One region of the Paraburkholderia sp. GAS82 genome, then DNA from elsewhere that is predicted to be linked to it. Evidence: riboswitches for the same ligand, from Rfam matches in the RefSeq annotation. Region 1 holds a riboswitch; the other holds the start of a gene.

Region 1 (15,184 bases):
AATCTTTGGACCGGTGCTGTCGGTCATCACGTTCGATACGGCGGAAGAGGCCATCAGGATTGCGAACAATAGTGAATACGGCCTGGCTGCCGCAGTCTGGACTTCGAATCTGACCACCGCTCACGAAATGGCGCGTAGCCTGCGGGCCGGCACTGTATGGGTCAACTGCTACGACGAAGGGGGAGACATGAATTTCCCGTTCGGCGGCTACAAGCAATCGGGCAACGGCCGCGACAAGTCGTTGCACGCACTGGAGAAGTACACCGAGCTGAAGTCTACGCTGGTGCGGCTGCGCTAAAGGATTCGCAAGCCAGCGCGGCGGTGCGCGATTACGGCACCGTCGCGTTCCCAATGAATCCGAAGCCGGGCGATACGCGTACAACCTCGGGAAACCTCGCGCGTGTTGCCGGCATGTTTTATCAGGTCATCCCATGACTGAACTTCTCTATGGCGACGGTGCAATCCGCCGTCCGTCCCTGTACGGTTCCTCGATCGAAAACACCTATGCGGGCGTGCTGTCGTTCATGCGACGCAAGTACACGCGCGAGCTCGACGGTGTCGACGTGGCTATTTCGGGTGTTCCACTCGATCTGGCGACCACCTTTCGCTCCGGTGCGCGCCTCGGTCCCGCTGCGGTGCGTGCGGCAAGCGTGCAGTTGTCCGAGTTGTACCCTTACCCGTGGGGCTTCAATCCGTTCGACGATCTCGCCGTGACCGACTACGGCGACTGCTGGTTCGACGCGCACAATCCGCTGACTATCAAGCCGGCAATCGTCGAGCATGCGCGCACGATCCTGCGCTCGGATGCGAAGATGCTGACGCTGGGTGGCGATCACTACATCACCTATCCGCTGCTGATCGCGCATGCCGAGAAGTATGGCAAGCCGCTGTCGCTGATCCACTTCGACGCACACTGCGATACCTGGGCCGACGATAGCCCAGACAGCCTGAATCACGGCTCAATGTTCTACAAGGCGGTCAAGGACGGCCTGATCGACCCGCAGACCTCGGTGCAGGTCGGCATCCGCACGTGGAACGACGACTTCATGGGCATCAATATCCTCGATGCCGCGTGGGTGCACGAGCACGGTACGCGAGCCGCGGTGGAGCGGATCATGTCGATTGTCGGCGAGCGTCCCGCTTATCTGACCTTCGATATCGACTGCCTCGACCCGGCCTTTGCACCGGGTACGGGCACGCCGGTCGCAGGCGGCCTGTCGTCGGCGCAAGGGCTGGCGATCGTGCGCGGCCTGACCGGTGTGAATCTGATTGGCGCCGATGTCGTGGAAGTGGCGCCGGCCTACGATCAGAGCGAGATCACCGCGATTGCCGCGGCGCATATTGCGTGCGATGTGTTGTGCCTGTGGCGGCAGCGCAAGGTAGCCGGTACACGTTGATGCTTCAGCGGCACTGACGTTGGCGTTAGCTCGTGGAGGACGCTCCGCGCGGCTGACGCCGGCCCTCGAGCAGACCCAGCGTGTAGACGGCGAGTGCGCCGCTTGCCAGCGCCAACTGCCATATCAGCATGTCGTTGCCGAGCGCTTTCATTGCAAAACCGGCGAGCAAAGGGCCGACAATCGAACTGGCGCAGAAAGTCAGCGAAATCAGCCGCATATTGCGGATGAGTGCGGCTTTCGCGCTGGAGGCCGCGGCGTAGACGCCGAGCGTGAGGAATGCGCTATTCAGACCGCCTAGCAGCAGCGCGCTCGCGCTGAGCAGCCATGAAGCGGGCACTGCGAGTCCGAACGAGACAATCGATAGCGCACTGATTGCGGCGCAAAACATGACCGCTGTCGGCAGGCCAGTGCGATCCGCTAGCCAGCCGACTGGAAACTGCAGGACCATGCCGCCAACGCCGAAACAGGTCAGCAGTGTGGCGGTCTGTGTGACGCTTAGGCCGCGGCCATTGGCGAAGAGGGGAAAGAGGCCGAATAGCGCGCCATCGCCCAGGCCGCCTACCACCACGACTACCATGCCCAGGGCGATCAGCGAGTCGATACCGTTTGCCTGTCTGCTGGCGGCGTACTGAGCCGACCGGGCGGCCTGGAGGGTATCAGCGGCTTCGTCAGATTCGGTATCCTCAGGAACTTCATCAGGAACTTCCTGAACCCCGGACGCACGAGCGAGTTGGCTGCTTTGTGTGTTTGCGTCATCGGCGGCATCGGAACCTGCCAGCCAGAGCGGGACGGCCGCGGCGAACGTACATGCCGCGCCGGCTATAAAAATGATCGGCCCGTCGACCCCGCACCACGCAGCAAGCGCTGGACCAATCACCCCCGCGACGGCGATCAACGCTTCGTGCATGCCGACCACGCGCCCGCTGGCATCCGCAGGGACCAGCCGGTAAAGCCAGGTCTCGTTCGCGATCCAGCGCAGCCCCATGCCGAGCCCGATCAGAAATCCGGGGACGATCCATAGAGGCCAGGTTAGTGCGCGGATGCTCGCGAAGGCGATGACCGTTGCCGCCAGCGCGAGCAACACGGTGCGCCTGGCGCCGAGCCGCTCCACCAGCCGTGGCGCCGAAAGCAACCCGGTAAACATGCCCGCCCACTGAACTGCGGAAAAGAGCCCGGCTCGCGGTGCGTCGAGCCCTTGATGAGCCAGCCAGACAGGCAAGACCATGAAGCCGATGCCGAACTGGCCGATCTGCGTGAACGCCGACACGGCGGTCAGCGCTCCAATCGCACGCCAGCGTGCAGAGACCGCGGAATTCATGCGCCGCTCCGCTGTGGCATGGGCAAGCCCTGGTCACGGCATTCGACCGGGCAGCCTGCCTTCAGGCAAGGGCCCTCGTCGCATAGACGACACAGCTGCATGGCATGCGCTGGATCACGCGTTTCATGCCAGAGAATCTTGATCAGCAGGTCTTCGAACACGATGCGTTCGTCCGCGTCGAGACGGCTGACCACGCGCTGCAACATCCGTTCGCGCGCGGCCTGCATGCGCTTTGCTTCACGCTTGCCGGCGGCGGTGAGGGCGAGCGCTACAGCGCGCTTGTCGGGGCCGGGCTTTTTCTCGATCAGGCCCGCTTCGACGAGCCCCGCCACCGCACGGACTGCCGCCGGATGCGAAAGGTCCACCGCATCGCGCAGTACTTCGATGGACGAATCGGGGTACTGGCCAACGGCATTGAGCATGGCGCGCGCCGTGGGGCCGGCGAGGGCGGCCACGGTGTTTTGCGCGTTCATCTCGTCTGTCACCAGCAGGGCGAGTACGCCGAGGAGGTTTTCGGTGCGCTGCGTCATGGCGATGCCTCAACGTGTGCAGTGTGCATATATGCATGATGCACACGTTGAGGCGAGAGCGCAAGCTGCTTCTGAACGCCCGCGAGCAGCCGGAGAGGGCTAGGCCGCGCGCCGGCTGGTCTGCTCGATCACGTCCGCTACACCTGCAGCCGTGGCCGCCGAAAGCGTCCAGCCGAGATGTCCGTGGCCGGTGTTATAGAACACGCCCGGCAAACGGCCTTTACGCACCTTCGGCAACATGCTCGGCAGCATGGGGCGCAAACCGGCCCACGGTATGACGCGCGACGTATTCACCTGCGGAAAATAACGGCGCGTCCAGTCGACCAGCGGCGCAATCCGTTCGGCCCGGATATCGCGATTGAAGCCGTTGATTTCAGCGGTCCCCGCCACGCGGAAGCGATCGGCGCCGAGGCGGCTGGTGACGATCTTCGCGCTGTCGTCGAGCAGGCTGACCCACGGAGCGCCTTGCTGGCTCGCTTCATCGTCGAGACAGACGGTGATCGAATAGCCTTTGACGGGGTAGACGTTGACGTGGTCGCCCAGCATCGAGGCGAATTCGCGGCTCCTGACACCGGCGCACACCACGACCCGCGCAAACGACTGCTGAAACGGCTGCCCCGTTTTCGTGGCCGCAATGCTGAACGCGCCCGTCTGATCACGCGTGATCGAAGCAATCTCCGTGTCGTAATGGAATTCGACACCTTGGCGTTCGCATGCCTGAGCGAGACCGCGCGTGAACTTGTGAATATCGCCGGTCGAATCGGACGGTGTAAAGAAACCGCCGTGGAAGGTGCCGTCGAGCGCGGGCTCGATCCGGTGGATTTCGTCAGCGCTTACGGGCTCGCGCTCGAGACCGCCTTCCTTGAGCAATGCATTCACCTTCGCGGCTGCATCGAACTCCTTGCGGGTTTTGTACACATGCAGGATGCCGCGCCGTTCGAGGTCGAAATCGATCCCCTCGCGTTCCGCCATCGAAAACAGATACTGCCGCGCGGCAATCGCGAGCCGCACGGTTTCAATCGTGTTCGCGCGGTAGTGCGGAATCTGCCGCAGAAATTCACCCATCCACGAGTACTTGTGCCAGTTCGGCAGGGGATTGAGCAGGAGCGGTGCGTCGCGGGTCAGCATCCAGCGCAGGCCCTTGAGGACGGTAGCGGTGCTGTTCCACACTTCCGCGTTGCTGGCCGAGAGCTGGCCGCCGTTGGCGAAAGAGGTTTCCATCGCAGCATAGCGATGGCGTTCGAACACGGTGACGTTGAAGCCGCGTTGCGAAAGGGCGTAAGCGGTCGTGACGCCGGTAATGCCGGCGCCGATGATGGCGATACGTGACATGTCATGGTCCAGAGTGAGTGAGCACGGCCGTTTCCGGCTTCCATGCCCCATCTGTCCATGTACCTGAGAGTTTCTTTCCGTGCGCACCCCGTTGCCGGGCGGACGGAAATCCCCTTCGGTGGGCGCTGAAAGCGCCGCTCTCCAGATGTTCCCGCTGGGCGGTCCTTGTGCCTGAGAGTTTCCGGGGCGGTTGCTCCGTCGGCGCCGCCACCGCCTTTCGGCGTGACAGTCTCTCCCGCGACAGCGTGTAGAACGGCGTAAAGGTAGCCTTTCCCAAAAAATAGGGCAAGCGATTTTTGTAATGCGACCTGGTTCGAACATCAGGATGACACGCGACCCGGCAACCATGCACTGGATTCGCCTGACATTTGCGAAATATGCATCAATCGTATAGCCTTTGCCCAGGCTCACCCGCCTCCAGCAACCACCTACAGCCGCCACCGTGAAGGACATCCTCTCCCTCAAGCTTTACACCCGTGTCGCACGTCTTGGCAGCTTCTCCGCTGCGGCGCGCGAATGCGGGCTGTCGCAATCGCAGGTATCGCGCATCATCGCCGATCTGGAAACCGACCTCGGCGCGCGGCTGCTCACGCGGACCACGCGTGCCGTCGTGCTGACCGAGGCCGGCGCCGAATTCCTCGCGCGCCTCGATTCAATCCTGATCGCGCTCGAAGACGCCGAACACAGCGTGCGCGATGGCGGCGAACTGCGCGGCATGCTGCGCATGAGCATGCCGGCCAGTGTGGCGATTCGCGAGGTCATCCCGCGTCTAACACCGTTTCTCGAACTTCATCCGGAGCTACGTCTGCAGGTTTTGCTGGGCGACCGTCCGCAGGATCTCGTCAAGGATGCGGTGGATGTCGCTATCCGGCTCGGGCGGCTGGTCGATTCGAGCGCAACCGCCACGCTGATTACGCAGATCCAGCGCGTGATCATCGCCTCGCGCGACTATGTGGACCGTTATGGCACGCCGGAGAGGCCGGAGGATCTCACGCGGCATCGCATCGTCGGCGGGCCGGCGTCGGTGGTCCCGTCGGGCTGGAAATTCGAGCGTGCGGGCGAAGAGGTGGTGGTCGATCTCGAAGCGCATTTTTCGACCAACGAAAACGAGGGCGCCGTCGCTGCCGCGGTAGGGGGCATCGGCATTACCTCCACGACCGAATGGGCGTGCCGGCGCGAGCTGGCCGACGGTTCGCTCGTCAGGCTGCTCGCTGACTGGACGACCGACGACGTCCCAGTGCATGCGTACTTTCCAATGGGCCGGGCGACCCGCGCGGCAGGGCGCGCAGTCGTCGAACACCTCATGGCCGATCTGCGCCGTGAAGCGCGGCCATCTATGCGCCGCATACATAAGAGATAGCGAAAAAGAGCGGCTACCGCTGCCGCTCAGCCGCCGTTATCTTTACTTCACCACGCAACCGTTCCGGCTCTGCGTTCCGTCGACGTCCGGGACGTCTGGCGGCGCTTCGACTCATCTACCTTCATCTATCGAGACTGACATGAGCACAACCACGCCTGAGCAGAACAAGGCCCTCGTCCTCGAGGCTTTCGATACGCTTTTCAACAAGCGCGACTACGCGGCCGCCGAACGCTTCTGGTCGGACCGCTATATCCAGCACAGCGCACACATTGCACCGGGGCGCGACGGGCTGTTCGGTCTGATCCGCACGCTGCCTGACACACTACGTTACGAGAACCAGCTGATCGTGGCCGAAGGCGACTACGTGATCGCGCATGGCCGTTTCTCCGGCAGCGGCAGGCCAGCCGCGTGGATTGCAGCGGACGTGGTCCGCTTCGAAGACGGCAAGCTCGCCGAGCACTGGGACGTATTGCAGGACGAGGCAACCAGGGAGCAATCCGCGAGCGGTCTGCCGATGTTCGGCGACCGTTTCCCGGAGTGAAGTCCTAGTCCAGAAACATTGGACTTCGAAACCACGATACCTTGAACATTATTTAGGACACCATCATGAAACTGACAGGAAACACGATTTTTATCACAGGCGGCACCTCGGGTATCGGGCGCGCATTGGCCGAGGCGCTGCATCAGCGCGGCAACAAGGTGATCATTAGCGGACGCCGTCGCGGCCTTCTCGACGAGGTGGTCGCAGCCAACCCCGGCATGGCCGCCATCGAGCTGGACATGACTGACGCGGCAAGCATCGAGCGGGCCGCGGCGCAACTGATCCGCGACTATCCCGACTTCAATGTGCTGATCAATAACGCCGGCATCATGCAACCGGATAGCGCTGCGGGCCGGATCGACGATGTGCTGCTGGTTTCTACCGTCGAGACCAATCTGATCGGGCCGATCCGCATGACCTCGGCGCTGCTCGGGCATCTCAAGACGAAGAACAATGCGGTGGTCGCTTATACGACCTCAGTGCTGGCGTTCGTGCCGCTGGCCGTGAGCGCAGTGTATTCGTCGACCAAGGCCGCGTTGCATTCATACATCATGTCGCAGCGCTTCATGTTGCGCGATACCACGGTGCGAGTCCTCGAAATCGCGCCGCCGTGGGTGCGCACCGATCTGATGAACAGCCGCGAAGCTGAACAGGCGATGCCGCTGGATGCGTTTATCAACGAGACTATCGCAGTGCTCGGTACGGACACCGATGAGGTGCTGGTGGATGCGGCCGTGCTGTTCCGCGGCAATCCCGGGCCGGGTGAACATGAACTCGTGAACGGGTTCAATGCCCAGATGGTCGAGGTGTTTGGCGGGTGAGCGGTCGTCTGTGGAAGATCGTTGAAGAGAGGGACCGCGTGAGCAAGCCGGGAGGCTGCGCACGCGGTAAGTCATAACCGTCATGAAGTCGCGAAGTTCGCCGGCTCAGGCGTGCACTTCGATCGAATCTACACGGTCCGGATAGAAGGCGAGGTGATCCTTGATTGCCGCGACTGCCGTGTACGGATGTTCATAGGTCCAGACCGAATTGACCGAACGCTCTCCGCCGGACGGGATCGAGAAATACGAGCAATCGCCCTTGTACGGACAATAGGTCGTATGTTCGGTGCGCTCCAGCAGCGTCATGTCCGTGTCCTTTCTGGGGATGTACAGGACAGCAGGGTAGGCCGCTTCGCGCAACGTCAATGCTTCGCGGGTGTCGGCGATCACCTTGCCGCCGAGCTTGACGACGATGCGCGCCGGATTCGGCTCGACGGTGATCGGATGATCGGCGCCTGGAATCTTGACGGTCTTGCCTGTCTGGTTCGGGTTGCTTGACATTGAAACACTCCTTGGGTTGATTCGCCGCGCAGCGTGGGCCGCGCTCGGCGAGACGGGTGTTGCGGGCCACTGCCCCTATGATCGGCCCTTTGACGATTTTGCGCAGGAACGATGACACGACCGGTGGCCAGGTCTTCCACGAGTGTCTCGATGCCTGTCACACGCGGTTCGATCACATGAAGACAGGCTAGACCATACGCGTTCGGACGTTCGGCGAAATAGCACAGGCGGCCGCCGGATTACTGTTCAATCAGAGCTTCGAGCCGCCATCCACGTGCAGCGTGTCGCCAGTGACCCAGCGGGCTGCATCGGAAGCGAGGAACGCGACCGCACCGGCAATGTCGTCGGGCTGCGCGATGCGCTTCAATGCCTGCATGCCTAGCGTGATGTCGCGACCGGCATCCGTCTTCGTGAAGTTCGACATGTCGGTGGCGACTACGCCAGGCGCAACCGCATTCACGCGAATGCCACGTTCGCCGAGTGCGGAGGCGAAATGCTTGACGAGCGTATCGACCGCGCCTTTGGTCGAGGCATAGGCCGACAGCACGCCCACCGCGGAATGGGCGGCTAGCGACGACAGCAGCACGACGCTACTGCCCTGGCCAAGCACCGGCAGCAACTGTTGCACGAGGAAGTAGGGCGCCCGCACATTCACCGCGAACAGATCGTCGAAATCTTCAATGGTGGTGTCCTCGATGCTCGCGGCCTTGGAGATGCCGGCATTGGCCACCAGAACGTCCAGCCGTTCGCCGACCATTTCACGCACCGCTGCTGCCAGCTTGTGCGGACCGTCTGCCGCGCGCAGATTGGCGCCGATCTTCTGTGCCTTGCCGCCCGCTGCGCGGATCTCGGCAACGACAGCGTCGGCTTCCTTCTCGCCACTGCTGTAGTGAATCAGGACCTCTGCGCCCTGTCTGGCGAGTGCGAGGGCGCTGGCGCGGCCGATGCCACGCGAAGCGCCGGTGACGAGGGCGGTTTTTCCAGTCAGGCTAGTCATGGTCAATCTCCAGTGAGGTTAAAAGCTGCTGTGCCTGTGAAGTTCGGATGCGTGTTCGTCATCCGGTAGTTCAGAGCTGTGACGCGAAGGGGTGGACGTTCGCGTCGCTGCCATGAGAGCTAATTTAGGGGTGCACAGCACAAAGGAAAAAGACTTTGTGGGCTGGTGGCCATGCCTCGTGGGCATGTGCTGCAAACGCAATGCCGCATGATGGGCGTTGAGTGGCCCATTGAGGCTTGCTATAGGAGGGTGTCGGGGAAATGAAAGTATGTTGGGGCGTGCATGACCGGAAGATCAAAAAAAACCTCCCGGGCAGCCACAGCCTGGTGATCTGGCCGCGCTGTTGTACCGGCGCGCGGCCGGAAAACCACCCTGCAGATTCGATGCGCGTTACAGCGACGCTTCGAGTTCCTCGATCGCTTCGGCGAGCACCATTTGCGCGGCATTGGCCGGCCGTGCCGCAGTGCGGCCTGCAGGCCCATAAACCGCGTCGCCGCGTACGATGCTGGATCCCGTGATGGCGCAAATGCCCTGCGAGCGCGCGATCCTGCGAATCCACAACTGTTCGCAGTAGTTAGCGGCGGTGGAGTCGCGCCACGTAATCGAAACCGATTTAGCGGTGAAACGCTCGACAAACGTCACCACGGCGCTTTTGTTGTCGGCGGCCCTTCCGCGCGAACGATCCGCCGCTGCACCCCGGCGCGCCGGGTTGGCGCAATCGCGACCCGAGCGCGTCGCGGAGAGGCGAGGCGTACCTTGCATGCGGCCCGTACCCGCCGCTTCTTCCACATCGCTATCAGGCATCTCGTCCTGCGTGGACAAGGCGCTTTCTTTCAATCCGGCAATCACCACTGCCCATGGATCTGCGAGGCGGGGACGCGCAAGCGCCTCGCCAGCGGTCGAAAAGGCACGCTCAACCACACTGTTACGCTGCGCTGCATCTGCCTTCAGGTGCCGACTGCGCCCCGTGGGTGCGTTCATCGTGGCTGCCAGGTCTGGCTCGGGTCCTGTAACGTTCACGTCGAATCCTTTATCTGATTCCGCTCCCCGGGACCGCTTCTGCCCGCCACGACGGGTCGGGACGGCTGAGCGCGGCAACCCGCGACGCGTCGCAAAGACGCGAACGCCCGTCGTGACGGCATGCGGCACAACGGGGCTGAAGGCGGAAAGCTGGTGTCATTGGCGACACCCTCGAACGCATCTTATCGGCCGGCTCACGCGAGATAAATGCGCGTTCGCTGAAAACAATGTTTGGGTTCGGCCAACAATGAAGGGGCGCTGCGAGGCGCCCCTTGTGCTCAGACAGTGACGACGATCTTGCCGAACTGGCCGTTTTTCTCCAGATAGCGGTGCACCTCAACCATTTCGTCGAACTTGAAGGTGCGGTCGATCACCGGCTTGAGCGCGCCGCTTTCCAGCCCCTTCAGGACATATTCGACCGCGGCCTTGCGCCGCGCCTCATCACCGCTCGTCAGCCAGATGTTGTGAGCTTTGACGGTGATGACCCTGGCGATCATGTCGAGGATCGGCAGCGGCGTGACATCGGTGCTGAGCGCGCCATAGATGTACAGGATGCCGTTGAAGGACAACGCCTCGACCAGTTTGGTCAAGGTCGGGCCGCCGACCGGGTCGAAGGCGACACGTGCGCCATTGCCGCCCGTGATGCGCTTGACCTCTTGCACCAGGTCGGCTTCTTCCGTGGCAATCACGTGTGCTGCGCCGGCGTCGAGCAACTGCTGACGCTTTTCCGAGGTGCGTGTGAGCGCGATCGAGGTTGCGCCCGCGTAATTGGCGATCTGGATCGCCGCAAGGCCCACGCTGCTCGAGGCCGCCGGAATGATGACGAAGTCGCCCTTCGTGACCTTGGCGTCTTCGATCAGCGCGCCGTACGCGGTGACGAACATCATCCACACCGAGGCGCCCTCAGCGTAGGACAGCGACTTGGGATGCTTCACGACCGCATGTTCCGGCACGATGACGATTTCGCCGTACGTGCCGTAGCTGTTCATCGAAAACGACGGCATGACATTGACTTCGTCGCCGGCCGCGATGCCGTTCACCTCCGGTCCCACCGCATCGACGACGCCGGCGGCCTCGTACCCCAGAACGGCCGGAAACTTGACGGGCTCGATATAGTCATCGAGACGCCACATCGATTCGGCGCGGTTGATGCCGATTGCCTTCACTTTAATGCGAACTTCATGCGGGCCGGGGGCGCGCACCTGATGCTCGACGAATTCGAGCACTTCGGGAGCGCCGGCTTTGGCAAACTGAACTATGCGTGACATAGAAACCTCGTGATGTGAGTGGATGCTGGTGGTGTCGTGCGTTGAGCGTTACGGCGAGTGCTCAGGAGCACACCGTCTCGGCTTCTTCGTAAGCCGGGAAGTCCGAGTAGTGCTTTTCGTCGCCGCCCCAGAACGCGGAGCGCACGTATGGCGTGAGCGGCAGGTTGTGCTGCAGGCGATAGGGCAGATCCGGGTTCGACGAGAAGTGACGACTGAAAGCCACCAGGTCGGCATCGCCGGATGCGACGATCGCTTCGGCGCTGGCGCCATCGAAGCCGCCTGCGGCGATGATCGGACCTGAGAAGTGCGCGCGCAGATACTTCACCGCCACCGGTGCGTGACCTTCATGCAACGTGTCGTCTCCTTTGATGCGCGGTTCGATCACGTGAAGATAGGCCAAACCGTAACCGTCGAGTACTTTAGCCACGTAGCTAAAGGTGGCTTCCGGGTTGCTATCGGAGATACCGCCCCATTCGCCGGACGGCGAGATCCGTACACCTGAGCGCCCGGAGCCGAACACCGAAAGCGCCGACTTTCCCGGGAGTGAACAGGTGAGCCATGATCTTTCCTTTGCTGGGTAGATATATATTGCAAGCATGGATTGAAATCGGCTCCGGGTCGCCATCCTGAGTGGACCGCCGTCCCGTCGCCGCCTGATCGGTAATGTAGTGAGGTCTTGTCGAAAGCTAAAAGACTTTGTAAGCTGGCAGGCATGCCTATCAGGCATGGATCGAATTTGAGGGTCTATGGAACTACGCCATTTGCGGTATTTCATTGCGGTTGCCGAGACTGGCAGCCTGACGGTCGCGGCCGAGCGTCGGCTGTTCACTTCGCAGCCGTCGTTGAGCCGGCAGATCCGCGATCTGGAGGAGGAGGTCGGTGCCGACCTGTTTAGCCGCAGCGCGCGCGGGGTCGAACTGACGGCCGCAGGCAAGGCGTTTCTCGATCACGCGCGGCTCGCGCTCTCGCAGGTGGATGCAGCGGGCGAAGCGGCGCGGCGCGCGGCGCAGCCGAGCAAGCCGGTCTTTGCGCTCGGCTTTCTGACTGGGCAGGAAATGACGTGGTTGCCGCGCGCGATGCAGGTGCTGCGCGAGGAATTGCCGAAGGTCGACGTGACGGTGTCGAGCCACTACTCGCCGGATCTGGCGGACGCCCTCGCGCGCGGCAAGCTCGACCTCGCGTTTCTACGCGCGGAACCGGGCTTCGATCTCGACTATCGCGTCGTGAGCCAGGAGAAACTGGTCGTGCTGATGCCGAGCGATCACCGCCTCACTGAGCGGGCCACCATCCGCCCCGGGGATTTCGCGGGTGAGCCTTTCATCATGGCGACCAACAAGGCCAAGGTGCTGCATCAGGTGATCTTGAAGTATCTGAAGGACAAGGCGATTGAGGTCGCGCCCGAACATGGTGTCGACAACCTCGCGATGGCGATGTCGTTAGTAGCCTCTACGCGCGGTCTGGCGCTGATGCCCGAGTACGCGAACAATCTGCTGCCATGGTCGGTAGTGAGCCGTCCGCTCGAAGGCGAGGCGCCGACGATCGATCTGGTGATTGGCTACAGCAAATCGAATACGTCTGCGGTGTTGAAGCTGTTTCTTTCGAGGGCGGATGAGTTATTGATGTAGTCGCTCGATGATCCCTCGCGCTGCGGCGGGATTGCGTTCCTTGAAGCCGCTGATCACGTAGAGGTATACGTCGCGTCCCTTTTTCGTGCCGGTGTCTGCTGCGACCGGTTCGAGGTCGTCCGGTACTGTGCCCGCGGCGAGCTGGCTGGCCCGTTCCGCCCATGTGTCGAGCGCCTTCTTCGAGTAGCCCTGGGCCTGCTTTTCGGAAGTCCCCATGATCCGGGCGTACACGAAGGGCGCGGTGAGGTCGGCGATCTGCGGATACTCGCCGTCCGCCGCGAGCACGATAGCGACGCCGTATTTGCGCGCCAGCGCGACAAAGGCCTCGCTACGGAAGCTCTCGTGCCGGACTTCGACCGCATGCCTCAACGTGAGCCCGTCCAGATTTTTGGGCAACAGCGTCAGAAATGCTTCGAAATCCTCTGCATCGAATTGCTTGGTTGTGGCGAATTGCCAGTTGATCGGCCCGAGCTTGTTTTTCAGGTGGGTGAGGCCGCTGGCGAAGAAGCGCTCCATGCTGTCACCGGCTTCTGCCAGCACGCGCCGGTTGGTTGCGTAGCGCGGCGCCTTGAGCGAGAACACGAAATCGTCGGGTGTCTCGTCGTGCCACTTCATGTAGCTCTCGGGTTTTTGCAAACCGTAGAAGGTGCCGTTGATTTCGATGGTGGTCAACTGGCGGCTCGCGTATTCCAGTTCGCGCTTTTGCGTCAGGTCCTCTGGATAGAACACGCCTCTCCATGGGGCGTACGTCCAGCCGCCAATGCCGACCCTGATCTGCGGTTTCGTGCGCGTTGCCATATGCGGTTGTCCTCGTTGTTTGGGGTGCCGCGTGGTGCGACGACTTTTCCAAGGGGCTCAGTAAGTTCGATGCCTTCCCTTATCCTGGCAAATCCGATTGCATGTGTCCATGAGTTGCGAGCGCGACCATGTCAAGAGTGGCGACTTTCACGCTAACGTATTGGAATTCAGGTTACATGGAACCTGAAACGCGAGGTGGCACGCTTGTCCATTGAACTCCGCCTGATCACCGCCACGCTTCTTACAAGGAAAGTTACATGCTGAAGATCCATCACCTGGGCCACTCGCAATCCGAACGGGTCGTGTGGCTCTGCGAAGAGCTCGGCGTTCCCTACGAGCTCGAAAAATACACGCGCGACTCCGTCACGCGCCTGTCGCCGCCGGAGCTGAAGGCGCTGCATCCGCTTGGCGCGGCGCCGCTTGTGGAAGTCGACGGCATGTTGCTGGCCGAGTCCGCTGCTATCGTCGAGTTCATCCTCGCCCGCTATGGTCATGGACGTTTGCAGCACGCACCGGACCATGCGGATTTTGCTTCGTATCTCTACTGGTTTCACTTCGCCAACGGCAATCTGCAGCCGGTCATGCTTCGAACCATGACTGTGGGACGTTGCGGACTGGCGCCGGACCATCCGGTTCAAACGTCGTCGCTCGATCGCCTTGAAAAAGTGCTGGCACTGGTCGAGACGCGCCTCGCGCATAACGACTATCTCGCGGGCAGCGAATTCACCGCAGCCGACATCATGAGCGTTTTCTCGCTGACCACGATGCGCCTGTTCCATCCTCTCGATCTCACGCCTTATCCCAACATACTCGCGTACCTGCAGCGCATCGGTGCAAGACCTGCTTATCAGCGGGCGATGGCCAAAGGCGATCCGGACTTGACGCCGATGTTGACCTGAAGTCACGGCCTTATCTCAAAACGGCATAGTTGTTATCTGTCATATAGCGTTGCGCGATACGGTCCGCGGTCGGCACACTTGATCCACAAATCAATTACCGCCAATCGCAACTGCGTTGCATGGGGTGAGCGTCGGCGCTAAAGCGCCAACCCTCACCGACCGCGACAGGAGACATCTATGCGTACCCAAGTCGGCATCATCGGCGCCGGGCCGGCAGGCCTGCTTCTTTCCCATCTGCTTCATCTGCGTGGCATCGAGTCCGTCGTGCTCGAATCGCGCACGCGCGCGCAGATCGAATCCACCATCCGCGCCGGCGTGCTCGAACAGGGCACCATGGACCTGCTCTGCGAGGCCGGTGTCGGCGCGCGCATGAAGGCCGAGGGCGCGCTGCATCATGGCTTTGAACTCGCTTACGAGGGCAAGCGCCGCCGGATCGACCTGACCGGACTAACGGGCCACTCGATCACCGTCTATGCCCAGCACGAGGTCATCAAGGACCTCGTGGCGGCGCGGCTGGAGGCGGGTGGCACCTTGCTGTTCAGCGTGTCGGATACTTCGATTCACGGTATCGATACGGATACGCCTTCGATCCGCTTTCGCCATCAAGGCGAGGCGTGCGAGCTTCAGTGCGACTTCGTGATTGGCTGCGACGGGTCGCAAGGAGTGTCACGAGCGTCGATTCCTGCAGTCTTGCGCAAGGACTATGAGCGCGTCTATCCGTTCGGATGGTTTGGCATCCTGTGCGAAGGGCCGGCGTCTTCCGACGAACTGATCTAC
Region 2 (15,184 bases), on a different contig from region 1:
GGCGCAGTTGCCCGCTATTTATCTGGATATGCTTGATCTTGCTGCGTACACAATCGATAGCGCGAGCTCAACCGAGTTTCGCAAGGTTTTAATGATCTTGTATCTGCATCGGTTTGCCTCCGGCGAGTATCCTCGGGAGCGGTTGATGAGGGCGCATCGCTCAGCCGTGGCGCGCTTCAAGGAGCAGCGCGGAGCCGCGCGCAGACGTCTCTCCATGAAGGTCACGCCGCGCATCGCCGAAGACATCAAGACGCTGACTGAGGATACGGAGATGAATCAGACAGAAGTGATCAAATCCGTGATCTATCAGATTCAGATAGATGTGATCGAGGGGCGCAAGCCGGCTTTGATGAAGGAGCTCGGCGCGTTGGCTGTGATCTCGGCCTAGCGGCCGTCGTCGCGAGAGCGTCGAGCGGCCGCGCCGACAGAGTCATTCGTACGTCAGCTATTTCCCTTCACCCCTTAACTTGCGCCCCTGCTCCCGAATCTGCTCCAGAGTCGCGCCAGGCGTGCTCGCTTCCTGCGGGATGCGAATCTCGATTACCGCTGCGCGTTTCGCCGCGAGCGAACGCTCGAGCGCCGGCAGGAAATCCTCGGTACGTTCCACCGTCTCGCCATGTGCGCCGAAAGATCGCGCGAACGCCGCGAAATCCGGATTGGTGAGGCCGGTGCCATGCACGCGGTTCGGATAGTGCCGCTCCTGGTGCATGCGGATCGTGCCGAAGTGGCTGTTGTTCACGACGATGAACAGCACGTGCAGGTCGTATTGCATCGCCGTCGCCAGTTCCTGGGCCGACATCATGAAGCAGCCGTCGCCGGCCAGCGCTACCACCGTGCGCTGCGGATAGAGCGATTTCGCCGCAATCGCCGCCGGCACGCCGTAGCCCATCGCGCCGCTGGTCGGTGCGAGCTGCGAACGGAAATGCCGGTATGAGAAGTGTCGATGCAGCCACGTCGCGTAGTTGCCTGCGCCGTTGGTCACGATGGCGTCCTCGGGCAAGTGCGCGCGCAGCTGCTGAATCACCTCGCCCATTTGCACGTCGCCAGGAATCTGCCGCGGCACCCGCCACTCGAGGTAGGAGCGATGCGCCTCTTCCGCAGCTCCCGCCCATGCCGGTTTTGAAGAAGGAGGCGGCAGGGCCGCGAGAAGTGACGCGAGTTCAGGCATTCCGGAGACGATCGGCAAATCTGCCGAATACACGCGGCCCAATTCCTCCGCGCCCTGATGCACGTGAACCAAAGTCTGCCTGGTCTTCGGAATGTCCAGCAGCGTATAGCCACCGGTCGTGGCTTCACCCATTCGCGGGCCAAACACGAGCAGCAGATCCGCATCCGCGATGCGCTTGGCCAGCGCGGGATTGATGCCAAGTCCCACATCGCCTGCGTAGTTCGCATGCTCGTTATCGAGCGTGTCCTGAAAGCGGAACGCGAGACCGATCGGCAACTGCCAGTTCTCGACGAAGCGCTGCAGGTCCGCGCTCGCCTCAGATGTCCAGCCGCTACCGCCGGCGATGACCATCGGCCGCTGTGCGCCTTCGAGCAACTGCCTTAGCTCATCCATCTGCGCTGCAGACGGCGATGCCGCCACACGGTGATAAGCCGGCGCGCCTGGCACCACCGCACACGCGTCGCTCAAGACATCTTCCGGCAACGACAGCACGACAGGCCCTGGCCGTCCTGACGTCGCAGTATGGAACGCGTGACTCAGATACTCCGGAATGCGACGCGGATCATCGATCTGTGCGACCCACTTCGCCATCTGGCCGAACATGCGTCGATAGTCGATTTCCTGGAACGCCTCGCGATCGAGATGCTCGCGCGCGCATTGGCCGATCAGCAGGATCATCGGCGTCGAGTCCTGGAACGCGGTGTGCACGCCAATCGACGCATGCGTCGCGCCGGGTCCGCGCGTGACGATTGCCACGCCGGGACGACCGGTCAGTTTGCCGACCGCTTCGGCCATATTGGCGGCGGCCGCTTCGTGCCGGCAGACAACGGTCTGGATCCGTTCAGTCTCGTCGTGCAGCGAGTCGAGCACGGCGAGAAAGCTCTCGCCCGGCACACAGAAAACACGTTCGACACCGTGCGTCAGCAGGGCATCGACTACAAGGCGCGCACCGGTAGTGGTGGCGGAAGCGGGAACATTCGTCAGCGGCATTGCGGTGAAGCCTCCAGTCGGATCTCGTCGGTCGGCTGGTCGGCCACGTGGGGCCGACGGGCTTCGACAGCTTACGCCGACTCGGCGGCCGGTGTCACTGGAAAGGGCAATGTCGGGCCGCTAATCGGGCTATTGGCACAAGCTGCCAAGGCAACGCCGCGCAGCGTGGCAGCGGCGGCGCGTTGTAAGGGATGCGTTGGCTACGACTTGTATGAAGTCACCGAGCCGCTGCTGGTCGAGCGACCTAACGAAGCGACCCGGCCACAAATCAGCATTCGACAATATTCACCGCCAACCCGCCGCGTGAAGTTTCCTTGTACTTGGTCTTCATATCCGCGCCGGTTTCACGCATCGTCTTGATGACCGAGTCCAGCGAAACATAGTGGCTGCCATCGCCGCGCAATGCCATCCGTGCCGCGTTGACCGCCTTCACCGACGCCATTGCATTACGTTCGATACACGGAATCTGCACCATGCCGCCAACCGGATCGCAGGTCAGCCCGAGGTTATGTTCCATGCCGATTTCCGCGGCGTTCTCGACCTGCTCGGGCGTGCCGCCCATCACCGCCGCGAGTGCGCCGGCGGCCATCGAGCAGGCTACGCCCACTTCACCCTGGCAACCCACTTCGGCACCGGAAATCGACGCATTCAGCTTGTACAGAATGCCGATCGCTGCTGCGGTCATCAGAAAGTCGATCACGCCTTGCTGGTTCGAGCCGGACATGAACCGCGTGTAGTAATGCAGCACGGCGGGGATGATGCCGGCGGCACCGTTCGTCGGCGCAGTCACGACACGACCGCCGGCGGCATTTTCTTCATTGACGGCAATTGCGTACAGATTGATCCAGTCCACCATCGACAGCGGATCACGCAACGCCAGTTCAGGATTTCCCGACAGGGAGCGATACAACTGCGGCGCACGCCGCTTCACCTGGAACGGACCTGGGAGATTGCCATCCGCATCCGGATTGCCGATGCCGCAACCGCGCGCCACGCACGACTGCATCACGTCCCAGATCTTCATCAAGCCGGCGCGCGTTTCCTCTTCGGTATGCCAAACGCGCTCGTTCTCCCACATCAGTTGCGCGATGCTTTTGCCGGTCGCCTTGCACAGCGCTAGTAGCTCATTGCCGCTGCGGAATGAATGCGGCAATTGATCGACCGCGCTCAGCACCTTGGTATTCGGCGCCCCCGCAGTGACCACAAAGCCACCGCCGACGGACAGGTAAGTCGCCTCACGCAGCGTCTGACCTTGAGCATCGAACGCGTGCAGCTTCAATCCGTTCGGATGCTCGGCGAGCGCCTGCCGGTAGAAAGAAATGTGATCCTTCTGCACGAACGGCACCGGGTGTGTGCCAAGCAGCGGCAAAGAGCGCGAAGTGCGCACGGCTTCGAGACGCTGCGCGATCGTATCGGGATTGACGGTATCCGGCGCGTCGCCCATCAAGCCGAGCATCACGCCGCGATCGGTGCCGTGGCCCTTGCCGGTCGCGCCGAGCGAGCCGTACAGATCCACCTTCACTGAAGCCGTACCCGCAAGCAGTGCGTCGCGTTCGAGCCCCTGGACGAACATCAGCGCCGCGCGCATCGGCCCGACCGTATGCGAACTGGACGGACCAATGCCGATTTTGAAAAGGTCGAACACACTGACTGCCATTACTGCTCCTGCATATAAAAAACGGGGTTAACGTGCCGGCAACGGCAGGCACACGGCCAGCCACGCGGGCGGGGTCGGCGCGAGCCGCAGCGCGATCGGCGCATAGCGGCCATCGAGACGCGCCGCCAGGTGAAACAGTTCAGCCGCGTTCTTCGGATCCCAGTCACCCGAATAGCCGGGCAAGCCGGCTTCGCGACGCTTCGCATCGAACGGGACGTCCGAATGCACAAATTCGTCATGCGTTTTGGTGCCCAACGCGTAGGGCGTCAACCAGTTCAGCGCGGTGCCCAGCGTCGCGTCGTTGGTGGCCTTCTCCGGCAACCAGTTGCGGTTGTGACGGCGCGCGGCCAGCGCGGCGGTCACGAGCGGCTGCAGATCGTAAGTCACGTAGTGCAGCGCGTCGCGTTCCTTAAAGTCGATCGTCGAACCGTCCGGCTCGATGTTGTCGCCAATATGTTCGACAAACAGACGCTGCGCCGCGTTGATCATCTTGCGGTTATCGAGCGTGAAGGCGGCCATCGCTATCAGTTTGACCCGGTGGCTCTGCCAGTTATTGCGAAACGAGCCGGTTAGCGGGCGCGGTTGCGCGTCGATCTGCGCGATGTAACCGTTTCCAAGCTTCGTCAGAAACGCCATCGCTGCGTTGCGCGTTTTCACCGGCAACGCGCTTGCGGTCATGTCGTAGGCGAGGATCAAGCCTTCGAAACGGGTTTCGTCGATCGGGTTGAAGCTCGGCTGATACGTCGTGACCCAGGCGTACAGCAGACGGTCGACCAGTTTCAGATAGCGGTCGTCACTGGTGGCGCGCCAGGCGAGCGCCGCGTCACGCAGGAGGTCCAGATCTTTCTCGGCTTCGACGCTCTGATCGTAGATCCCTTCGTGCGGTAAGGTGCCTTCGGTATGCAAGGTCGCCACCGCGTGCGCCTGATCGTTCAGATGCGCTTCCACGTTGGCGACCAGTGCCTTGACGCCCGGATCGGCATTTGTGCGTTCGCTGGTTTGCAGCGCTGGCGCTGCACAGAAATTCATCGCTGCGCGGGCGTGCCGCACCGGCAGCATGACGGCGCCGCACACCAGCAGCAGCGTCGCGAGCGGCGTGCCCGCGGCCTGCCAGGACGGCATGCGCCGTGAATAGCTCGGGCTTTCCATCATTAGCACCTTTCGCACCATGCGACACTCCTTCGTTGGGCTGATTGGTGTGTGATGTTAGCCGTTCCCGGGCACGAACGACAGGACCGCGCGTCACCGTCAGGTGGCGCGCGGTTCAAGCCAGCGGATGCGACGCGGTTACTCGTAATCCGCGATGGGTACGCAGGAGCAGAACAGGTTGCGGTCGCCATACACGTTGTCTGCACGGCCAACCGGCGGCCAGTACTTCCTCGCAATCAGCGACGGCAGCGGATACGCAGCGGTTTCACGCGCATACGCATGCTTCCAGTCGTCCGCAATCACCACGGCCGCTGTATGCGGTGCGTGCTTGAGCGGATTGTCTTCACGGTCCGAGCGGCCATCTTCGACGGCGCGGATTTCCTCGCGGATCGCAATCATCGCTTCGATGAAACGGTCGAGTTCTTCCTTCGATTCCGATTCGGTCGGTTCGACCATCAGCGTGCCCGGCACCGGGAAGCTCATGGTCGGCGCGTGGAAGCCGTAGTCGGCGAGGCGCTTGGCGACGTCGTCAACGGTGATGCCGCTGGTTTCCTTGATCGGGCGCAGGTCGAGAATGCATTCGTGCGCGACCAGTCCGCCGGGGCCCGAGTACAGCACCGGATAATGCGGCGCCAGCTTGTTGGCGACGTAGTTGGCGTTGAGGATCGCGGTTTCGGTCGCAGCCGTGAGGTTTTTCGCGCCCATCATCGCGATGTACATCCACGAGATCGGCAGGATCGAAGCAGAGCCATACGGCGCGCCCGACACGGCGCCGATGCCTTGCGGCGCACGCTCGTAACCCGATGACGTCTGGTTCGGCAGGAACTTCGCGAGATGCGCGCCGACTGCCACCGGACCGACGCCCGGGCCGCCACCGCCGTGCGGAATACAGAACGTCTTGTGCAGGTTCAGGTGCGAAACGTCGCCGCCGAACTGGCCCGGCGCCGTGAGGCCGACCATTGCGTTCATGTTGGCGCCGTCCACATACACCTGACCGCCGTGTGCGTGCACGATCTCGCAGATTTCGCGCACGTTGGCTTCGAACACGCCGTGCGTCGACGGGTACGTGATCATGATCGCAGCCAGCTTGTCCGCGTGTTGCGCGGCTTTCGCCTTCAGGTCTTCAATATCGACGTTGCCTTGCGCATCGCAGGCGACTACCACGACCTGCATGCCGGCCATCTGCGCCGACGCCGGGTTCGTGCCGTGCGCCGACGCGGGAATCAGGCAGACGTTGCGATGACCTTCGCCGCGCGATGCGTGATAAGCGTGGATGATCAACAGACCCGCGTACTCACCTTGCGAGCCGGCGTTCGGCTGCAGTGAAACTGCTGCGTAACCGGTCGCCGCCACGAGCATCTGCTCGAGCTGATCGATCATTTCGCGGTAGCCGACAGTTTGCTCAGCCGGCGCGAACGGGTGAATCTGACCGAACTCAGGCCACGTGACCGGCAGCATTTCCGAGGTCGCGTTCAGCTTCATCGTGCAGGAGCCGAGCGGGATCATCGAGCGGTCGAGCGCCAGGTCCTTGTCGGAGAGGCTGCGCAGGTAGCGCAGCATTTCCGTTTCCGAATGATGACGGTTGAACACATGGTGCGTGAGATACGCGCTGGTGCGTTCGAGCGCGGCCGGCACGGAGCTTTCCGCGGGCAGTTCGGCGTCGAGCGCGTCGATTTGTGGCACTTCGCTCACGAACGCCGCTTGCGCGAACACGGCCAGCAGATCGGCGAGGTCGCTGCGCTTGGTGGTTTCGTCGAGCGAGATGCCGACGCGCGTGTCGCTCACGCGGCGCAGGTTGATGCGTTTGGCGACCGCCGCGTCGTGCAGCGCCTGGGTGCGGGCGCCGGTTTCGAACGTGAGCGTGTCGAAGAATGCTTCGTTGACGAGCGTATAGCCGAGCTTTTTCGCACCGGCCGCCAGCAGCGCGGCGACGCGGTTCACACGCTGGGCAATCGTCTTCAGACCTTGCGGGCCGTGATACACCGCGTACATGCTGGCCATGATCGCGAGCAACGCCTGCGCGGTACACACGTTCGAAGTCGCCTTTTCGCGGCGGATGTGCTGTTCGCGCGTTTGCAGCGCGAGACGCAGCGCGGGCTTGCCCTGTGCGTCGACAGTGACGCCAACGAGACGGCCCGGCATTTGCCGCTTGAATTCGTCGCGCACGGCGAGATATGCCGCGTGCGGACCGCCGAAGCCGACCGGCACGCCGAAACGCTGCGTGTTGCCGACAGCCACGTCCGCGCCCCATTCGCCCGGCGGCGTGAGCAGCGTGAGCGCGAGCAGATCGGCGGCAACCACCACATAGCCGCCTGCAGCATGGACAGCTTCAGCCAGGGCACGGTAGTCGCGCACATCGCCGTTCACGCCCGGGTATTGCAGCAGCACGCCGAAGGCGTTGGCGCTCGCGGCATCCGCAGCCGGGCCAACCTTCACTTCGATGCCCACCGGCGTAGCGCGCGTCTTCACCACTTCGATGGTTTGCGGCAGCACGTCGTCGGCGACGTAGAACACGTTCGACTTCGGCTTGCCCACGCGTTGCAGCAGCGTCATCGCTTCGGCGGCGGCGGTGGCCTCGTCGAGCAGCGATGCGTTGGAGATGGCGAGGCCGGTCAGGTCGATGATCATCTGCTGGAAGTTCAGCAGCGCTTCGAGACGGCCTTGCGAGATTTCCGGCTGATACGGCGTGTAAGCCGTGTACCACGCCGGATTTTCGAGTACGTTGCGCAAGATCACCGTCGGGGTGTGCGCGTTGTAATAGCCCTGCCCGATATACGAGCGGAACACCTGGTTCTTGTCGGCCAGCTCACGCAGCGCGGCGAGCGCTTCGGCCTCGCTCTTCGGTTGCGCGAAGGGGCCGAGCGGCAGCGTTTCGGTGCGGCGGATCGTCTTCGGAATCACGGCGTCGATCAGCGCGGCGCGCGAGGCGAAGCCGAGGGCTTCGAGCATCGCCTGGCTGTCGGCCGAATCCGGGCCGATATGCCGTTCAGCGAAGGCGTCATGCACTTCGAGCGCGGCGAGCGAGAGAGGAGTGCGGTTCATCAGACGATCCGGGTGTTCGAGCTTCATGGGGTGTTCCTGGCGGTGCGGCCATCCGCGTTCGTCGGACGCCGCACCTGACGGTTAAAGCGGGTTTGAAATAACTTACTCGCCGATCGACTTGCTGTATGCGTCGGCGTCGATCAGGCGGTCATGCGTCGCATCGGCTGCCGGCTTGATCTTGAACAGCCAGCTGTCATACGGCGTGCTGTTGACGGAGTCAGGCGTATCGGCGACAGCCGTGTTGGCTTCGATGATTTCGCCCGAGACCGGCGCGTAGATATCGGAGGCGGCTTTCACGGATTCGATGACCGCGACGGTGTCGCCGGCGCTAACGGTCTTGCCCAGTTCCTGGACCTCGAAGAAGACGATGTCGCCGAGCGCTTCTTGCGCGTGGTCGGTAATGCCGACCGTCAGCGTGCCGTCTGCTTCGGTGCGGACCCATTCGTGCGATTCGGTGTATTTCAGATCGGCCGGGATGCTCATCGGATGCTCCTGTGCGGTGTGTACGGTAAAAACTTAAAAAGGAGGAAGCGCGCGCAACGAAAGCTTAAGCAGCAAGAACTTTGCCGTTGCGCACGAACGGCAGTTTTACCACGCTTGCGGGAAGGGCTTTGTCACGGATTTGCACGTGGACGACATCGCCGGGCTTCACGTCCTTCGGCACGCGTGCGAAGGCGATGGATTCCTGCATGGTGGGCGAGAATGTACCGCTGGTGATTTCACCTTCGCCGTGCGGCGTGACGACCTTCTGATGGGCGCGCAGCACGCCGGCAGCCTTGCCGTTTTCCTTTTGCAGGATCAGTCCGACGAAAGCGCACTGGCAACCGTCCGCTTCGAGCTTCGCCTTGCCGACGAAGTCGCGCGGCGAATTCAGATCTACGGTCCAGGCGAGACCGGCGTCAAGCGGCGAGACATTGTCGTCCATGTCCTGGCCGTACAGGTTCATGCCGGCCTCGAGGCGCAGCGTATCGCGTGCGCCGAGACCGGCCGGGCGCACGCCCTGGCGCACCAATGCGTCCCAGAACTCGCAGACGGACGTGGAAGGCAGCACGATTTCGAAACCGTCTTCGCCGGTGTAGCCGGTGCGGGCAACCATCAACTCGCCGAACGGCGTGTTCTCGACGATGGCGGCGTTAAACGGCTTGAGGAGTTCGGTGGAGGTGCGGGTGGACGGCGCGACTTGCCAGACCTTTTCGCGGGCGTTCGGACCTTGCACGGCGACGATCGACAGATCGCGGCGCGGCGTGATGGTCAGGCCATAGCCGCCTTCGGCGTTGAGCTTGCCGAACCAGGCGATGTCCTTTTCTGCGGTGGCAGCATTGACCACCAGGCGGAAGTGGGTTTCGGAGAAGAAATAGACGATCAGATCGTCGATCACGCCGCCGTTCGGGTTCAGCAGGCAGGTGTAGAGCGCCTTGCCCGGCGCTTGCAGCTTGCCCACGTTGTTAGCGATTGCGTGTTCGAAAAACGCGCGGACGCGCTCACCGGCGAAATCGACCACACACATGTGCGACACGTCGAACATGCCGGCGTCGGTGCGCACCGCGTGGTGTTCGTCGATTTGCGAGCCGTAGTTGACGGGCATGTCCCAGCCGCCGAAATCGACCATGCGGGCCTTCAGCGCGCGATGGGTGGCGTTAAGCGGGGTGTGTTTGAGTTCGGTCATCAGGGCCTCAGGCAATCTCGACGGATAACAAAAAGGCCATGCGGCTTCATTCCTCGCGGCCAAAAGCCTGCGAGCGATGCCATGCATGACCCCTCTGTCCTCGATACCTGAGAGATTGCGCTGCCGTGCGGGTTTGCAAGTGACTGCAAGCCATCACGGTGAAACGCGCGCCCCTTCGGTGGGCAGCCTGCCTGGCTCGATGATGTTCGATGCCGGTGGCTACTGCCGCTCTCCAGAGTGCGAAAAACCGGTGCCTGATGAAGCTCGGACGATGCCGGAATCAGACGGGTTCTTCGACGCAGCCGGTCCTTTTGCCTGAGAGTTTGTGGGTGTGCCCCTTCGGCGGCGCGGCCCGCAAAAAACATGGCGGCCAACGCTCTCTCCCGACGCGTGCGGCGAATGTACGCGAGGCCCCGAGGCTTGTCAAATGAAGGCTCTGGAGAGCTATGCGGCGGTGCAGCGGGCGGCGCGAGCGCCAAAAAAAGCGCGGGGGAATGACCCCCGCGCCTGTGCTTTCACGGCGAATTGCTGAACAGATTGACTGAGCGGCTTACTCGCCGATTGCGTGTGCTGCGCCGTCGAGTTCCTGGTTCAGCACGCGCTGCTCTTCACCCGACAGGCCACCACCATGCTGGGCAGACATGTCACGCGCTTCCTGACGGATCACGTCGAGGCGGTGATGCAGCGCGCCACCTTGCGGGGGCGGGTAATAGCCTTGATTGACGTGATTGTCGATGCGGCGGCTCAGGTTGTCAGCGCGGCCGTAAACCTGATTCAGGCGCTGAACTGCGATTTCGTGCGGGTTAGGTCCCGGGGGCGGTGCCTGTTGCGGGACCACACAGGCGGCCAGCGAAGAAACCAGTGCCAGACTTGCCAGCGCACGGGTGAAACGTTGCATGCGTACTCTCCTTTTGTTGGTCGGAGTTAACGCTTGAGCGCTTACTCCGGTCCCATGCAGTTGCCTGCGGTCGTCGTGGTCTTGATCGACGGTTAGATCGATATCGTGAAGCAACGGCTAGCCGCAGCCACACGATGACCTGAATTCAGAAACATATTGTAACGGAGCGTCCCTTTCGGAACTGTTAGCAGCGGTTGTCAGCATGTAAGCTGCGACTTGCGCGGCGATCTCAGCGGATTCGCTCGAAGGGCAGGCGCCGGCCTTCCTCTTCGCTGCGCGCGGCCAGTTCGATGATCGTCATGACGTCGACGGCGTCCTGAGGGCTAACCGGGAAACGCTCGCCATCGAGGATGGCTGCCGCCAGCGAGCGATAGAAGCCGATATAGTCGCCGTCGCGGGTCGGCACGGCGCGTTCGGTTTCCTGATTGTTCGCGTCCAGTACGCGCAGCAGACCCGCCGGGTTGCCGCCAGCAAAACCGGCGTCGCCCGGGCGCAAACCTGCTCGCAACTGATCTTCCTGGGTGTCGAGTTCACGCTTGACATAGCTGCCGCGCGTGCCGTCGATTGCAAAGCGCGGCGGCGCGAGCGCGGTGAGGGTGGTTGCGTGCAGCACGACTTCGAGATCCGCGTAGCCCAGCTGCAGATGAACGTAGTCGGTGGCGCCCCCGCCATCGCGATGCGTTTTGACGGTGGCCGACACCGTGGCGGGCGTGCCGAAGAGCGCCAGCGCCTGGTCGATCAGATGCGGCCCGAGATCGAACAGCAGGCCGCCGCCGCGCGACGCTTCCTCGCGCCAGCGCGGCCGCACATCCGGACGGAAGCGGTCGAAATGCGACTCGTAGTGGGTGATACGGCCCAGCTCACCGCTGGCGAGCAGATCGCGAACGGTGAGGAAATCGCCGTCCCAGCGACGGTTGTGGAACGGCGCGAAGGTGAGGCCTCGCGCCAGCGCCAGGTTGGCGAGCGTGAGCGCCTCCGTGGCCGTCAGCGTGACCGGTTTGTCGACCACCACGTGCTTGCCGGCTTCGAGCGTGCGTTTGGCGAAGTCGAAGTGGGTGTCATTTGGCGTGGCAATCACCACGCATTGGATGTCGTCGAGCGCGAGCAGCGCATCGAGATCGGGCACGACTTTGGCGTGCGGATAGTCAGCCCGAGCGGGCTCGGGCTTGCTTGTCGCGATCGCAGCGACCGTGGCCCGGCCGCAGTGCTCGATCACCGGCGCGTGGAAGGTGGCGCCAGCAAAACCGTAACCCATCAATCCTGTTTTCAGCGGTGCAGACATGTGAGTTTCCTGCAAGAATGCGCGCCGCTTTGCCACCGCGGCGACGACGCGCGGCCTGTAATTGTGGCATGTCCGAGCCGTCACCGGCTTCGTGTTAGCATCCCTGCCCGCACCCTCAACCCGCAACGCCCCCCGCCCAAACACGATGTCCGCTGGCCTGAATCCCGCTCAAAACGAAGCGGTGCGCTACCTCGATGGTCCCTGTCTTGTGCTTGCCGGCGCAGGCAGTGGCAAGACGCGCGTGATTACGCAGAAAATTGCGCACCTGATCGAAGTCAAAGGCTTCGAGCCGCGCCATATCGCGGCCGTTACCTTCACGAACAAGGCGGCGGCGGAAATGCGCGAACGCGTCGGCAAGCTGCTCGAAGGCAAGACGCTGACCACGCCCGGTAAGGAAGGCCGCAAGGTGCCCGTCAATCAGTTGACGGTGTGTACCTTCCACTCGCTCGGCGTGCAGATTCTGCGCCAGGAGGCCGAACACGTGGGCCTGAAGCCGCAGTTCTCGATCATGGATTCGGACGACTGCTTCGGCATGATCCAGGAACAGGTCGGCTCGACGGATAAGGGTTTCATCCGCAAGATCCAGTCGATCATCTCGCTGTGGAAAAACGGCCTGATCATGCCGGAAGAGGCGGTGGCGATTGCTGCGAACGAGGACGAGCACCAGGCGGCGATTGTCTACCGCAACTACGTCGCCACGCTGCACGCTTACCAGGCGGTGGATTTCGACGATCTGATCCGCCTGCCCGCCGAGCTCTTCGCGAAGAACGAAGCGGTGCGCGACCGCTGGCAGAACAAGCTGCGCTATCTGCTGATCGACGAGTACCAGGACACCAATGCTTGCCAGTACGAGCTGCTGAAGCAGCTGGCCGGCCCGCGTGCTGCATTCACGGCGGTGGGCGACGACGATCAGGCCATCTACGGCTGGCGCGGTGCGACCCTGGAGAATCTGGCGCAGCTCGGCAAGGATTTTCCGAAACTGCATCTGGTGAAGCTGGAGCAGAACTACCGGTCGACAGTGCGGATTCTGACGGCCGCCAACAACGTGATCGCGAACAACCCGAAGCTGTTCGAGAAGAAGCTGTGGTCCGAACACGGCATGGGCGACACGATCACCGTGACGGGCTGCAATGACGAGGAACACGAAGCCGAGTCCGTGGTCTTCCGCCTGTCGGCGCACAAGTTCGAGCGGCGCGCGCAGTTCCGCGACTACGCGATCCTGTATCGCGGCAATTTCCAGGCGCGGATCTTCGAGCAGGTGCTGCGGCGCGAGCGGATTCCGTATGTACTGTCGGGCGGCCAGTCGTTCTTCGACAAGGCCGAGATCAAGGATATCTGCGCGTATCTGCGCCTGATCGCCAACGCGGACGACGATCCTGCTTTCATCCGCGCCATCACTACGCCGCGGCGCGGCGTGGGCAACACGACGCTCGAGGCGCTCGGGTCGTTCGCGGGTCAGGCGAAGGTGTCGCTGTTCGAGGCGGTGTATATGGGCGGGATCGAGGCGCGGCTGTCGGTGCGCCAGGTCGAGCCGCTGCGCACCTTCTGCGATTTCATGCAGCGCCTCACCGACCGCGCGGAAAAAGATCCGGCCACCGAGGTGCTCAACGACCTGATGGACGCGATCCACTACGAGGCCTACCTTTACGACGCGTTCGACGAGCGCCAGGCTCAGTCGAAATGGCAGAACGTGCTGGAGTTCGTGGAGTGGTTGAAGCGCAAGGGCACCAAGCCTGAGCCGGAAGCGGGCTCCGAGGCGACCGGCTACGACAACGCAGACGGTCTCGCAGATACCGGCAAGAACCTGCTGGGCCTGATCCAGACGGTGGCGCTGATGTCGATGCTCGAAGGTAAAGAGGAAGATCCGGACGCGGTGCGGCTTTCGACGGTGCATGCGTCGAAGGGGCTCGAGTATCCGCACGTGTTTCTGGTGGGCGTCGAGGAAGGCATCATGCCGCACCGCGGCGGCTCGGACGACGCGCCGATCGACGATGCGCGTATCGAGGAAGAGCGCCGGCTGATGTACGTGGCGATTACGCGGGCGCAGCGCAGTTTGCATCTGAACTGGTGCAAGAAGAGAAAGCGCGCGCGGGAGACGGTGGTGTGCGAGCCGTCGCGGTTTATTCCTGAGATGGGACTGGACGAGGCACCGCCGCCGACGGCGGAGGAAGCGCCGATGACGCCGAAGGACAGGTTGGCGAGTTTGAAGGCGTTGTTGCAGAAGCCTTGAGGGCGGTTTTGGCCTTTGTGACGTCCGGTGCTGTAGCGCTAGTCAGCGCCTGAACGTAAAAAATCCCTGCTCGTGTTGCCACGGTGCAGGGATTTTTCTTTTGGTTTTGCTTGTTTAACCGATGCCCAGGTTGCGCACCGGTTACCGCTTACTTCGCTGCACTGACCATGTAGTCGACGGCTGCCTTCACGTCGGCATCGGACGCGTTCGATCCACCTTTAGGCGGCATCGCACCCTTGCCGTGCAGGGCGTAGTTGTAAATCGTGTCCATCGGATCCTTGAGACGCGGTGCCCATGCCGCTTTGTCGCCGAACTTCGGGGCATTCAGCACGCCAGCGGCGTGACACGCCTGGCAAACCTGCGTGTAGAGCGCCTTGCCGGCCTGCGAGGCGTCCGCGCTTTGCGCTGCGTCTCCGCCAGGCGCGGCTGCCGGTGCGCTGGCGATCGAGGCAAGCGCGGCCGCTGCCTGGGACGCCGCTGCCGCGCCAGCGTCAGCCGGGGCGCCGGAAGCGGGTGCAGCCGCCGCGGCAGCGCCTGAGGCCGCTTGCGCTGCTGTCGGGGTCGCCGGTTGGGCAAAATTGCCGCCGGAATTGTTCGCCATATAGACGACGGCGCGGGCAATCTCGAAGTCGCTAAAGTCGTCCGGGCTGGTGCCGCCGCGCGGGGGCATGGCGCCCGTGCCGGTCAAGGCCGTGTGGACGAGCGTGTCGTAGCCTTGCGCGATGCGCGGCGCCCAGTCCGTGGTGTTGGTGAACTTCGGTGCGCCTGCCGCTCCGGTGGCGTGACAGGCCGAGCAGACCGCCTTGTAGACTTCCTCGCCGGTCTTGTAGACGCGCGGCGCGTTGGCGTCGCGAATGTCGACCTGGGCTAGCGGCGCGATGCGGGCGCTGACCTCGGCGTCGGAGAGACTGTCGGTACCGGCGCCGGTGCGCGTCCAGTTGTCCGCGTAGATCGCGAGCAGGACGATGATGACAACTGGAATAGCAAAACCGGCAATGATGGCGGCAATGAGCTGCCCGGGTGTCTTGATCGGGGCTTCGTGATTTGGTGCTTCGCTCATGCTTGTCTCGTCTCCCGTGGGTATTGTGAGCGGTACAGCGTG

Evidence for each region. Region 1 has a riboswitch for glycine ahead of P3T17_RS30620 (D-amino acid dehydrogenase). Riboswitches for the same ligand answer to the same signal wherever they lie in the genome.
Region 2: linked by a shared signal. The riboswitch ahead of gcvT (glycine cleavage system aminomethyltransferase GcvT) and the one ahead of P3T17_RS30620 (D-amino acid dehydrogenase) in region 1 are both predicted to bind glycine.

Annotation. Positions count from the first base shown of each region.
Region 1 is NZ_JBNDLX010000011.1:261,720-276,903, reverse strand. Features, by position in the region: gene P3T17_RS30640 (aldehyde dehydrogenase) at 1-298, shown strand, start outside; gene speB (agmatinase) at 432-1,397, shown strand; gene P3T17_RS30630 (MFS transporter) at 1,423-2,715, opposite strand; gene P3T17_RS30625 (MarR family winged helix-turn-helix transcriptional regulator) at 2,712-3,245, opposite strand; gene P3T17_RS30620 (D-amino acid dehydrogenase) at 3,345-4,577, opposite strand; glycine riboswitch at 4,619-4,732, opposite strand; gene P3T17_RS30615 (LysR substrate-binding domain-containing protein) at 5,020-5,937, shown strand; gene P3T17_RS30610 (nuclear transport factor 2 family protein) at 6,077-6,478, shown strand; gene P3T17_RS30605 (SDR family oxidoreductase) at 6,544-7,299, shown strand; gene P3T17_RS30600 (DUF427 domain-containing protein) at 7,405-7,800, opposite strand; gene P3T17_RS30595 (SDR family NAD(P)-dependent oxidoreductase) at 8,051-8,797, opposite strand; gene P3T17_RS30590 (DUF3331 domain-containing protein) at 9,188-9,817, opposite strand; gene P3T17_RS30585 (zinc-dependent alcohol dehydrogenase family protein) at 10,096-11,085, opposite strand; partial or broken gene P3T17_RS30580 (alkene reductase) at 11,147-11,608, opposite strand; gene P3T17_RS30575 (LysR family transcriptional regulator) at 11,832-12,710, shown strand; gene P3T17_RS30570 (DUF72 domain-containing protein) at 12,699-13,508, opposite strand; gene P3T17_RS30565 (glutathione S-transferase family protein) at 13,766-14,407, shown strand; gene P3T17_RS30560 (4-hydroxybenzoate 3-monooxygenase) at 14,585-15,184, shown strand, end outside.
Region 2 is NZ_JBNDLX010000003.1:43,310-58,493, reverse strand. Features, by position in the region: gene P3T17_RS10630 (hypothetical protein) at 1-388, shown strand, start outside; gene P3T17_RS10625 (thiamine pyrophosphate-binding protein) at 446-2,158, opposite strand; gene P3T17_RS10620 (L-serine ammonia-lyase) at 2,427-3,815, opposite strand; gene P3T17_RS10615 (alginate lyase family protein) at 3,843-4,937, opposite strand; gene gcvP (aminomethyl-transferring glycine dehydrogenase) at 5,103-8,033, opposite strand; gene gcvH (glycine cleavage system protein GcvH) at 8,109-8,489, opposite strand; gene gcvT (glycine cleavage system aminomethyltransferase GcvT) at 8,554-9,672, opposite strand; glycine riboswitch at 9,757-9,918, opposite strand; glycine riboswitch at 9,965-10,068, opposite strand; gene P3T17_RS10595 (hypothetical protein) at 10,223-10,570, opposite strand; gene P3T17_RS10590 (oxidoreductase) at 10,800-11,852, opposite strand; gene P3T17_RS10585 (UvrD-helicase domain-containing protein) at 11,998-14,082, shown strand; gene P3T17_RS10580 (c-type cytochrome) at 14,231-15,142, opposite strand.